One region of the Staphylococcus sp. IVB6181 genome, then DNA from elsewhere that is predicted to be linked to it. Evidence: riboswitches for the same ligand, from Rfam matches in the RefSeq annotation. Region 1 holds a riboswitch; the other holds the start of a gene.

Evidence for each region. A riboswitch is a leader RNA that binds a small molecule or an ion and turns the genes downstream of it on or off. The one in region 1 is predicted to bind thiamine pyrophosphate.
Region 2: it holds a riboswitch for thiamine pyrophosphate, as region 1 does, so the genes downstream of both, thiC (phosphomethylpyrimidine synthase ThiC) here and MUA90_RS02120 (thiamine phosphate synthase) in region 1, are expected to answer to the same signal.

What each region holds. Positions count from the first base shown of each region.
Region 1 is NZ_CP095096.1:492,582-497,239, forward strand. It holds gene MUA90_RS02105 (thiazole synthase) at 1-142, opposite strand, end outside; gene thiS (sulfur carrier protein ThiS) at 144-344, opposite strand; gene MUA90_RS02115 (NAD(P)/FAD-dependent oxidoreductase) at 328-1,458, opposite strand; gene MUA90_RS02120 (thiamine phosphate synthase) at 1,461-2,024, opposite strand; TPP riboswitch at 2,108-2,219, opposite strand; gene panD (aspartate 1-decarboxylase) at 2,480-2,863, opposite strand; gene panC (pantoate--beta-alanine ligase) at 2,865-3,719, opposite strand; gene panB (3-methyl-2-oxobutanoate hydroxymethyltransferase) at 3,719-4,528, opposite strand; gene MUA90_RS02140 (oxidoreductase) at 4,596-4,658, shown strand, end outside.
Region 2 is NZ_CP095096.1:2,105,729-2,110,386, reverse strand. It holds gene MUA90_RS10280 (peptide ABC transporter substrate-binding protein) at 1-326, shown strand, start outside; gene MUA90_RS10275 (MsnO8 family LLM class oxidoreductase) at 496-1,485, shown strand; gene MUA90_RS10270 (GNAT family N-acetyltransferase) at 1,509-2,120, shown strand; TPP riboswitch at 2,211-2,310, shown strand; gene thiC (phosphomethylpyrimidine synthase ThiC) at 2,470-4,215, shown strand; gene MUA90_RS10260 (hypothetical protein) at 4,289-4,579, opposite strand.

The sequences.
Region 1 (4,658 bases):
ATAAGTTCATTCGACGTACCGCAAATGTCAGTACGTTTGTGCCTGAAGCTTCGATTGCTTTCGTTTGTACTTCTTCATTATCAAATTTTCCAGTTCCAAGTAATAATCTTGATTCCATTTCATAAGGTCCGATTTTTAACATTTTATCCGCCTCCAACAAATTCTAATAATTCTAAACGATCATCTTCGCGCACTATTTGATGCGCAAAGTCATCACGTTGTATTAAGTTTTGGTTATGCTCCGCAATCACACGTTTCGGATCAAGTTCAAGCTGTTCTAAAATACTTTGAATGCTTAAAGCTTCGTCAAATGTGAAAGGGTCGCCATTAATGATGCACTTCATAATGTTCCCTCCTGTTTTTATGAAATGGTTCTAAAGCTTTTGGACAAGTATCTGTGATAATCCACTCTGCCATCAGTTCTCCGATAATCGGTGATAATAAAATACCGTTGCGGTAATGGCCGGTGATAATCCATAAGTTGTCTTGGACTTCATCCATAATCGGCTGTTCTCCTTCTGTCCACGGTCTGACACCTGACCAATGTTTGAGTGCTTTGCTGTGTTTAAGTTTTGGAACACGTTCTACAGCTTGATTCAACAGCCATGTTTTGCCTTGGTCAGATACACCGACAGAATAATCGTCGAAGTAGCTTGTGGCACCGATTAGGAAACGGTGGGGCGGTTTCGGTACGATATAACAGCCGTTGGTCATAAACAAAGTTTGTTTTAAATCTAAATTTTCATTTTCGACTAATAAGACTTCGCCTTTAACACCGCTGACAGTTGCTTGAATGTCAGGCTGTTCTGTAACATTGCCGGCCCATGCACCTGCTGTTTCGATAATTTTATAGGCGCGTGTAATGGTGCGGCGGCCATTACGTTCTGCTTCGATTTCATAACCGTCGCCGACACGGTGGATGGCAGTGACATTGGTGTTGGTGAAGCGGTCGATGTTCGGCTCATCCTTCAATGAGGCATGCAGTGCTTTCGTATAATGATTCGCATTAATTTGATGGTCATGCGGCACAAACATCATTGCTTCTGTACCTTTGACTAAACCATGCGTTAATTGATTTAAGTCTGCTTCTGTTAGTGTACGGACATCCGGATCATTGTCGTTCAAGAATGCATATTGTTGTTGAAGTGATGGGATATCTGCTTTAGAAGCGGCTAATTTGATTAAACCGTTTTGCTGGTACTGGATATCGATACCTGTTTCAGCCAATAAAGCTTTGCTTAAAGCATCGAATTTTGAACGTGATGCCAGTGCTAGACGAAACAGGGGACTGTCTTCGGTAAATTCATTTTGTGCCCCTAACATGCCTCCGGCTTTATAAGACGCATGTTTGCCTTCAATATCTCTATCTATTAATGCAATACTCAGACCGCTGTCTTTTAAATGACGTGCAATGGACATACCCATTACACCAGCACCGATAATTGCTGCATCATACATAGTTATTCACCTTCCTTTAATGAACTTAGTGTGTGTAAATCGTGATGTGCGAAGAGTGAAATTGCTGCGATACCTGAGAAGCCTTGTGGTACTTCAGATAAAGTATCGAAGTTGATACCGCCTAACGCAATCACTGGAATATCTGCGGTTAAAACTGAATCGATTTCTTCTTGTGCGCGCGGCGGCAGACCAGGTTTAGATGCTGTTTTGAATAAATGTCCGAACAAGACATAATCTAAATGATGGCGTTTTGCTGCTTGTGCACTTGCTTGACTATGTGTAGACATGCTGACACATAAATCTGGATGTGTTTGTTTCAAGTGAAAGGCACGTTCATCCATTTCTTTAAAGTGAATATGCGTTAAGTTGAATCGATTTAAAACTTCACTGTCTGAATGTACTGTTATTTTATCTTTCGGGAAATCATTTTTGAGTAATGCTTCTATTGCTTTCACTTGTTCTTTTGGACGCGTACGTAAAATTAATTGATCTATTATAGGTTCAATCGCCGCGTACTGTTTTATTAATTCAGGGGTTATTGTTTGTTTAGAAATCGCAACCCACATTGCCTTCACCCTTTGAAAAGTCTCTACTGGAAATAAAACAAATAAAAAAGCGCTATTTCCGTACAGGAAAACAGCGCATTAAAAAGTGCAATACGCCACTTTCCTACGCCAGTATGAACTGGATCAGGTTCCAAGAATTTCCTCATCAAACACGAGGATCTCAGCCTGTAGGAACAGGCACTTCCAGTGGACTTATTGTATTATTCAATTCTTAGTAGAATAAGAAAGCATCAAACATCAATACTTTAACAATTCGTGTAGCGAGGCGTTAACGTATTGGACTGTAATTTTCATTCTTGAAATTACTAATTTCTTTTCATTACAAAATCATCATAAATCACTTTGATAGAAAAAGCAATAGCAGACCAAGTCTATACCAGGAATTCAGGGGATGACAGGGACTGGCTTTATAGAATCAGTGAAAAAAGATGACAAATAAAACCAATTTATTGTGATTACAATACGATAGAGTTTTCTTTTTCATGAATCATTTCAACAATTTCATTATGTGCATTCATTACAGCAACTTTAGGAGTGTGGTGTTTGAGTTCTTCTTCATTCAGTTGTGCATATGTCATAATAATGACGATGTCATCGACTTCAACTAAACGTGAAGCAGCACCGTTTAAACAGATTTTTCCGCTGCCTCTTTCACCTTTAATTACGTAAGTTTCAAAGCGTGCACCATTATTATTGTTTACAATCGCAACTTTCTCATTCGGTAAAATATCTACCGCTTCTAATATTGCCTCATCAATCGTAATACTCCCTACGTAATTCAAATTCGATTCTGTCACACGTGCACGGTGAATTTTAGCGTTCATCATAGTTCTTATCATTTTATTGGTCATCTCCAAGAATAATATTATCGATCAAGCGTGCTTTAGAAAATTTAACTGCGAGCGAAATGAAAAATCGGCCTTCAATGTGCGACTGCTCGACCAGCTCTGGATAGCTGTATACAGCCACTTCATCAATATGGCCGCTTGTATGTTGCTGTAAATAATCTGTGATGCGGTCGATAATGACTTTACTGTCTCTTTCGCCGTTTAGATAGTATTGTTTTGCCAGCTGCAGGCTCTCTTGCAGAGCAGGAGCTTCTTCGCGTTCTTGTTCAGTTAAATATACATTGCGAGAACTCTTTGCAAGACCGTCTGCTTCACGTACAATCGCTTGTCCCACAATTTCAATCGGGTGATTAAAGTCTTTCACCATTTTTTCTACAATAGCTAATTGCTGCGCATCTTTTTGTCCGAAATAAGCACGGTCAGGCTGAACGATATTAAAGAGTTTATTGACAACAGTGGCTACACCATTGAAGTGAATCGGACGCTGTGCACCTTCTAACACTTCAGCAAGACGCCCGACTTTAAGGGCAATACCGATTTCATCTGGATACATAGCTTCTGCACTGGGGTGAAAGATATAATCCACACCAGCAGATTGTGCCGATTCAGTATCTTGTTCAATTTGTCTAGGATAGGCGTCATAATCTTCATCAGGTGCGAATTGAAGCGGATTAACAAACACACTCGCGACCGTAACATCATTTTCTTTAGTTGAACGTGTCATCATAGTCAAGTGGCCGTCATGCAACGCACCCATTGTCGGAATAAAGCCGATTGTTTTGCCTTGGCGCTTGAATGATTGAGCCAGCTGCTGCATCTCTGAGATAGAGGTAATAACTTGTACCATTACTCTAATTCCCCCAGTATTTGTTTCTTATACGTATGGGCATCAGAAGGGAATTGTCCAGCACGTACTTCTTCATGATAGTGTTTTAAAGCTGAAACACCTTGTGAGAAATCACCATATTGTTTAACGAATTTAGCATGATGATCCTGACCATAATTCAGCATGTCATGATAGACCAGTACTTGTCCGTCAGTGGCTTTGCCTGCGCCGATACCGATGACTGGAATCGTTAAACGTTCTGAAATAAGGGCTGCTAAATCGCTTGGAACGGCTTCTAGTACTAATATCACTGCACCCGCTTCTTTCACAGCCTGTGCATCATTTAATAACTGTAATGCATCTTCTTTGGTCGCACCTTGCATTTTATACCCCATTACACCGACACTTTGCGGCGTCAGTCCTAAATGCGAAACTACAGGGATGCCCATTGCACGCGCTTTTGTAATAAAGCTGATTAAATGTGCACCTTCTGCTTTTAAAGCATTCGCATCAGTTGCTTGATACAATTTCAACGCATTTTTCAAGTCGCTCTCATCATTAATACCGACTGCGCCGATAGGCAGATCTACTACGATAAATGTGTCTGGTGCACCGCGGCGAACGGCTTTAGCATGATGAATCATATCAGAAAGTGTCACTTGTACTATGCTCTCATATCCAAGAACAGTCATACCAAGCGAGTCACCGACTAAAATTGTATCAATACCAGCTGCTTCAACTTGTTTGGCACTTGGATAATCATACGCAGTAACCATTGAAATTTTCTCTTTGTTGCTTTTCATTTCAAATAAATTGTTTAAATGTTTCATAACACCAATTCCTTTATTTAATGTAATATTAGAATAACACATTAATTGAAAATTAGAGGTGGTTTGAGTGGATTTACATTTCGGTGTTATCGGACCTGGTGCTGTCGGTACTACGATTGCTTATGAGCTG
Region 2 (4,658 bases), 1.1 Mb from region 1:
CGTATTTAGATACGATGACAACAGATAATGCTCAAAACAACACAGACTGGAGCAGCAAAAAATTCGATAGTATGTTAAAAGAAGCGAACGGTTCATTATTAAAACAACCAAAAAAACGTATCGATCATTTGAAAGATGCGGAAGAACTGATGTTAAGCGAAGCACCAGTCGCACCGATTTATCAGCAAGGTGCAGCAAGTTTGCGCAACCCTCAGCTGAAAGGTATTGTTTACCATGAAATCGGTGGAGAAACAACCTTAAAACATGCCTATATCGATAATAGTATCGATAGAGAAACAGGCAAGAAAAAGAAAGATAAAGAGTAATCAACAAAGGGATAAATTTTTCACAAAATAAGGGGATTTAAATATCGAAAACACGGTCGATTTAGGCCGTGTTTTCTTTTTTTCGTCATTATGGTGAAATCATAGTTTTTGACTTTCTCATCTTTGAGCCATAGCATGAATTTAAGAGCAGAGAATAGGAGAGGGTTACATGCTGCCGGTGAGTATATTAGATCAAACACCAATTACAAAAAAACAAACTTCAAAGGAAGCACTGCGTCAGACGGTAGAATTGGCACAACTTGCAGACGAATTGGGATATACCCGCTATTTAGTCGCAGAACATCATAATTTAAATGATGTCATCGGTACATCACCAGAAATTTTGACGATGCATTTATTGAATCAGACAAAGCACATGCGCATTGGATCAGGCGGTGTCATGCTGATGCATTATCATCCGTTGAAGGTGATAGAACAATTCCATTTGATTGACGAATTATCAAACCATCGTGCAGATTTAGCGGTGGGCAAAGCACCTGGCGGGTTCCCGAAAGTAACAGGTATATTGAAAGAAGATTTAAAAGAGCATGGACTTTCGTTTAATGAAAAGTTTGAGACTTTAAGAGGACTGAATACACAAAATTTCGACCCAGACTCAAAATATGCTGGACTTAAAACAGCTAAAAGAGACAGTACCCACCCAAGTGTTCCGATTTATTTGCTTGGGACGAGTTTAAATGCTGCGATTCAAGCAGCGGAAGCTAAAGTCGGTATTATATATGCATTTTTCATTAATTCGAGTCAAGAAGATTTAGAAGAAGCATTAAAAGCTTATAAATCTCGCTACCCTGAAGGAAGATTTATTGTCAGCGTACCTGTTATGATTACTACGAGAGACGGCAATCAATTACCGTTTCGTTTTTCTCAAAGACATTATGAGCTGATTTCAGAAGATGGCAGGCGTACGGTTTTGAATACAAAAGCACAAGTCGATGCATATCTTTCTGAAAGCAATGAAAAATTTGAAGTTGTTGAGAAACGTATGCATATTATGAGCGGAAATAAGGAAGAAGTAGTTAGCAAATTAGATGAAATTAATCGAAGCGGACTTATAGATGAATGGATGCTGCATATGCCGATTCCAAATCATAAGTTGAGAATGAACACAGTCAGACAATTAGCACCCGAGCACGTTTGATAGAAACAAAGGAGATTTTTGACGTGAACAACGCAATACAAATTACATCTGCAAGACCAGAATTTAAAGAGGCGGGCGCATTAAACTACATCGCTATCGGCAATTTATGCCATGTGATGGTAGGGAGCGATAATCAAGGTGTGATCGAACACTATATGCAAAAGCTTTACCAAATGAGAAAGAATCGTTTCAGTTATGAGCATACACTTGCCGCGATGATTGATGGACAAGTGGCAGGACTAATCACATGTATGCCGTACCGAGAATTAGAAAAAGCATTAGTACCGACGGTAGTGGAGATTGTAGCATTGAAGCGGATATTTGTTGTACCGCAGTTGATGATATATTACAAATCTATTTTCTCTTTAATCAACTTGAAAGAAGCAGAAGAAGATGAGTATCATGTTTCTATGTTGTCTGTATCTTCAGATTTTCAACGCCGCGGCGTAGGCCAAACGCTGTTGAAAGCAGCTGAAAACATAGCGAGAGAAAAAGGGTTTGATAAAATTTCACTGACGGTCAATCAATACAATGACAAAGCGAATGCTTTATATAAAAAGTTAGGCTATGAAAAGGTCGGGGAGACGACAGTAGTCAGAGTAACTTTGAATAAAATGAGAAAATATTTAAACTGAAATTCTACAATAAAAGGTGTTTAATACAAACTATCGCATTGACTTGTATATTAGATTGTTGAGTGTTAGTATAAAAATGTAAATTAAATATTTCATTGCTAGGGGTGCCCTATAGGCTGAAAGATATACAAATCAACCCTTTGAACCTGATCTAGTTAGTACTAGCGTAGGGAAGCGTACATAGACGATTAAGTAATCAAACGAATAAATACAAACATGCATGGTGTATGTTTGTATCAAGTTCAGTATGTATAAATCTTTGCGCATTCATAAATTTATGAATGCGTTTTCTTATTTGTCGTGTCTTAAGGTATACCTCCTAGCATTGAAGCAGGGAGGATTAATTTTTATGAAACAAGAAGCCATTGAATTAAAAAAAGGTTTTCCAGCAAGCAAACGTGTATTTAAGCAAGGGGCAGATGAGGATATTCGTGTGCCTTTCAGAGAAATCGAATTAAGCGATACAGTAACAGAGTACAGCACACAAAAGAATGCGCCATTAACGGTCTATGACACAGCAGGTGTCTATCATGAAGAAGGTTATGAAGTAGATGTGCAAAAAGGGATTCCGAAATTACGTACCGACTGGATTGATGCACGTGATGATATAGAAGCTTATGAAGGACGTAAAGTACAGTCGATTGATAACGGCTTTAAAAAAGAAGGCCATCATAAATTTGTAGAAACACCTTTCAATTATCAGCCTAAACGTGCAAAAGAAGGTAAACGCATTACTCAAATGCACTATGCAAAACAAGGTATCATCACAAAAGAAATGAAATTCGTAGCGGTACGTGAAGGGGTAGAACCTGAATTTGTCAGAGATGAAATTGCAAGAGGACGTGCGATTATTCCTAATAACGTCAACCACCCTGAATCAGAACCGATGATTATCGGTAAAAATTTCCAAGTGAAAATCAATGCGAATATCGGAAACTCAGCGGTGTCGTCATCAATTGAAGCAGAAATTGAAAAATTAGTGTGGGCGACACACTGGGGTGCAGATACAATTATGGATTTATCAACAGGTAAAAATATTCATGCGACACGTGAATATTTATTAAGAAACTCACCAGTTCCTGTCGGTACTGTACCGATTTATCAAGCGTTAGAAAAAGTGAATGGTGTTGCTGAAGATCTAACTTGGGAAATTTATCGCGACACTTTAATCGAACAAGCCGAACAAGGTGTCGATTACTTTACTATTCATGCAGGTGTCTTGCTTCGCTATGTACCGTTAACAGTTAATCGTTTAACAGGTATTGTCTCACGCGGCGGTTCCATCATGGCACAATGGTGTTTAGCACATCATGAAGAAAGCTTCTTATACGAACACTTCGATGATATCTGTGCCATTTTAAATCAATACGATATCGCAGTATCATTAGGAGATGGTTTACGCTCTGGTTCTATTTATGATGCGAATGATGAAAGCCAATTCTCTGAATTGAAAACATTAGGCGAATTGACTGATATTGCATGGAAACACGATGTTCAAGTTATGATTGAAGGACCAGGACATATCCCAATGCATAAAATTAAAGAAAACCAAGATCTAGCAGATTTCTATTGTAAAGAAGCACCATTCTATACATTAGGACCGCTTACAACTGATATCGCACCTGCATACGACCATATCACTTCAGCTATCGGTGCAGCACAAATAGCAAGCTACGGAACAGCTATGTTATGTTACGTGACACCTAAAGAACACTTAGGTTTGCCGAATAAAGATGATGTACGCGAAGGTGTTATCACTTATAAAATTGCAGCACATGCAGCAGACCTATCAAAAGGCCTTCCAGGTGCTTCTGATCGTGATGATGCAATTAGTAAAGCACGCTTTGAATTCCGCTGGATCGACCAATTCAATCTATCACTAGATCCTGAACGTGCGCGTGAATATCATGATGAAACTTTACCGAAAGAAGCAGCAAAAGTTGCACACTTCTGCAGTATGTGCGGCCCTAAATTCTGTTCAATGCGAATTTCTCATGATTTGCGTCAAAACCATTTTGATGAACAAGAAAGACAAGAAGCGATGAAAGAAAAAGCAAAAGACTTTGTAGAACAAGGCAGTCATATTTATCAATAAACTGACAATATAAGTCTAAAATTAATGAAAGCCGGTATTTGCTCAAATAGGGCAGATACCGGCTTGTTTTTAGTTACTTTATAGTATGAAATACAGCGATAAACAATGTACCGAGATAAAAAGTTAAACTCGCGTAAATCCAAAAGTAGTTTGTTCCTTTGGATTTGGCACGTTCTTGTGCGTTATGAAATAAGGGAAAATTACCGTTAAAGAAAATAGATCTGCCGACAAAGAAGGCAAAGATAATGAAAGAGCCGACAAATAAAATGATATTGATTGCTGGGTTGTAATGTACAAACAGACTGTAAATGACATAAAGCGTTGCTGCGATACAAGCAATCGTACGAATGATAGCAGAAAGCATAGGAAGCACCTCACATTTATTGTATACATTCATTATATAGTATTTAATGTGTTAAAGGTATAGGAATTAAAGTGGTGTA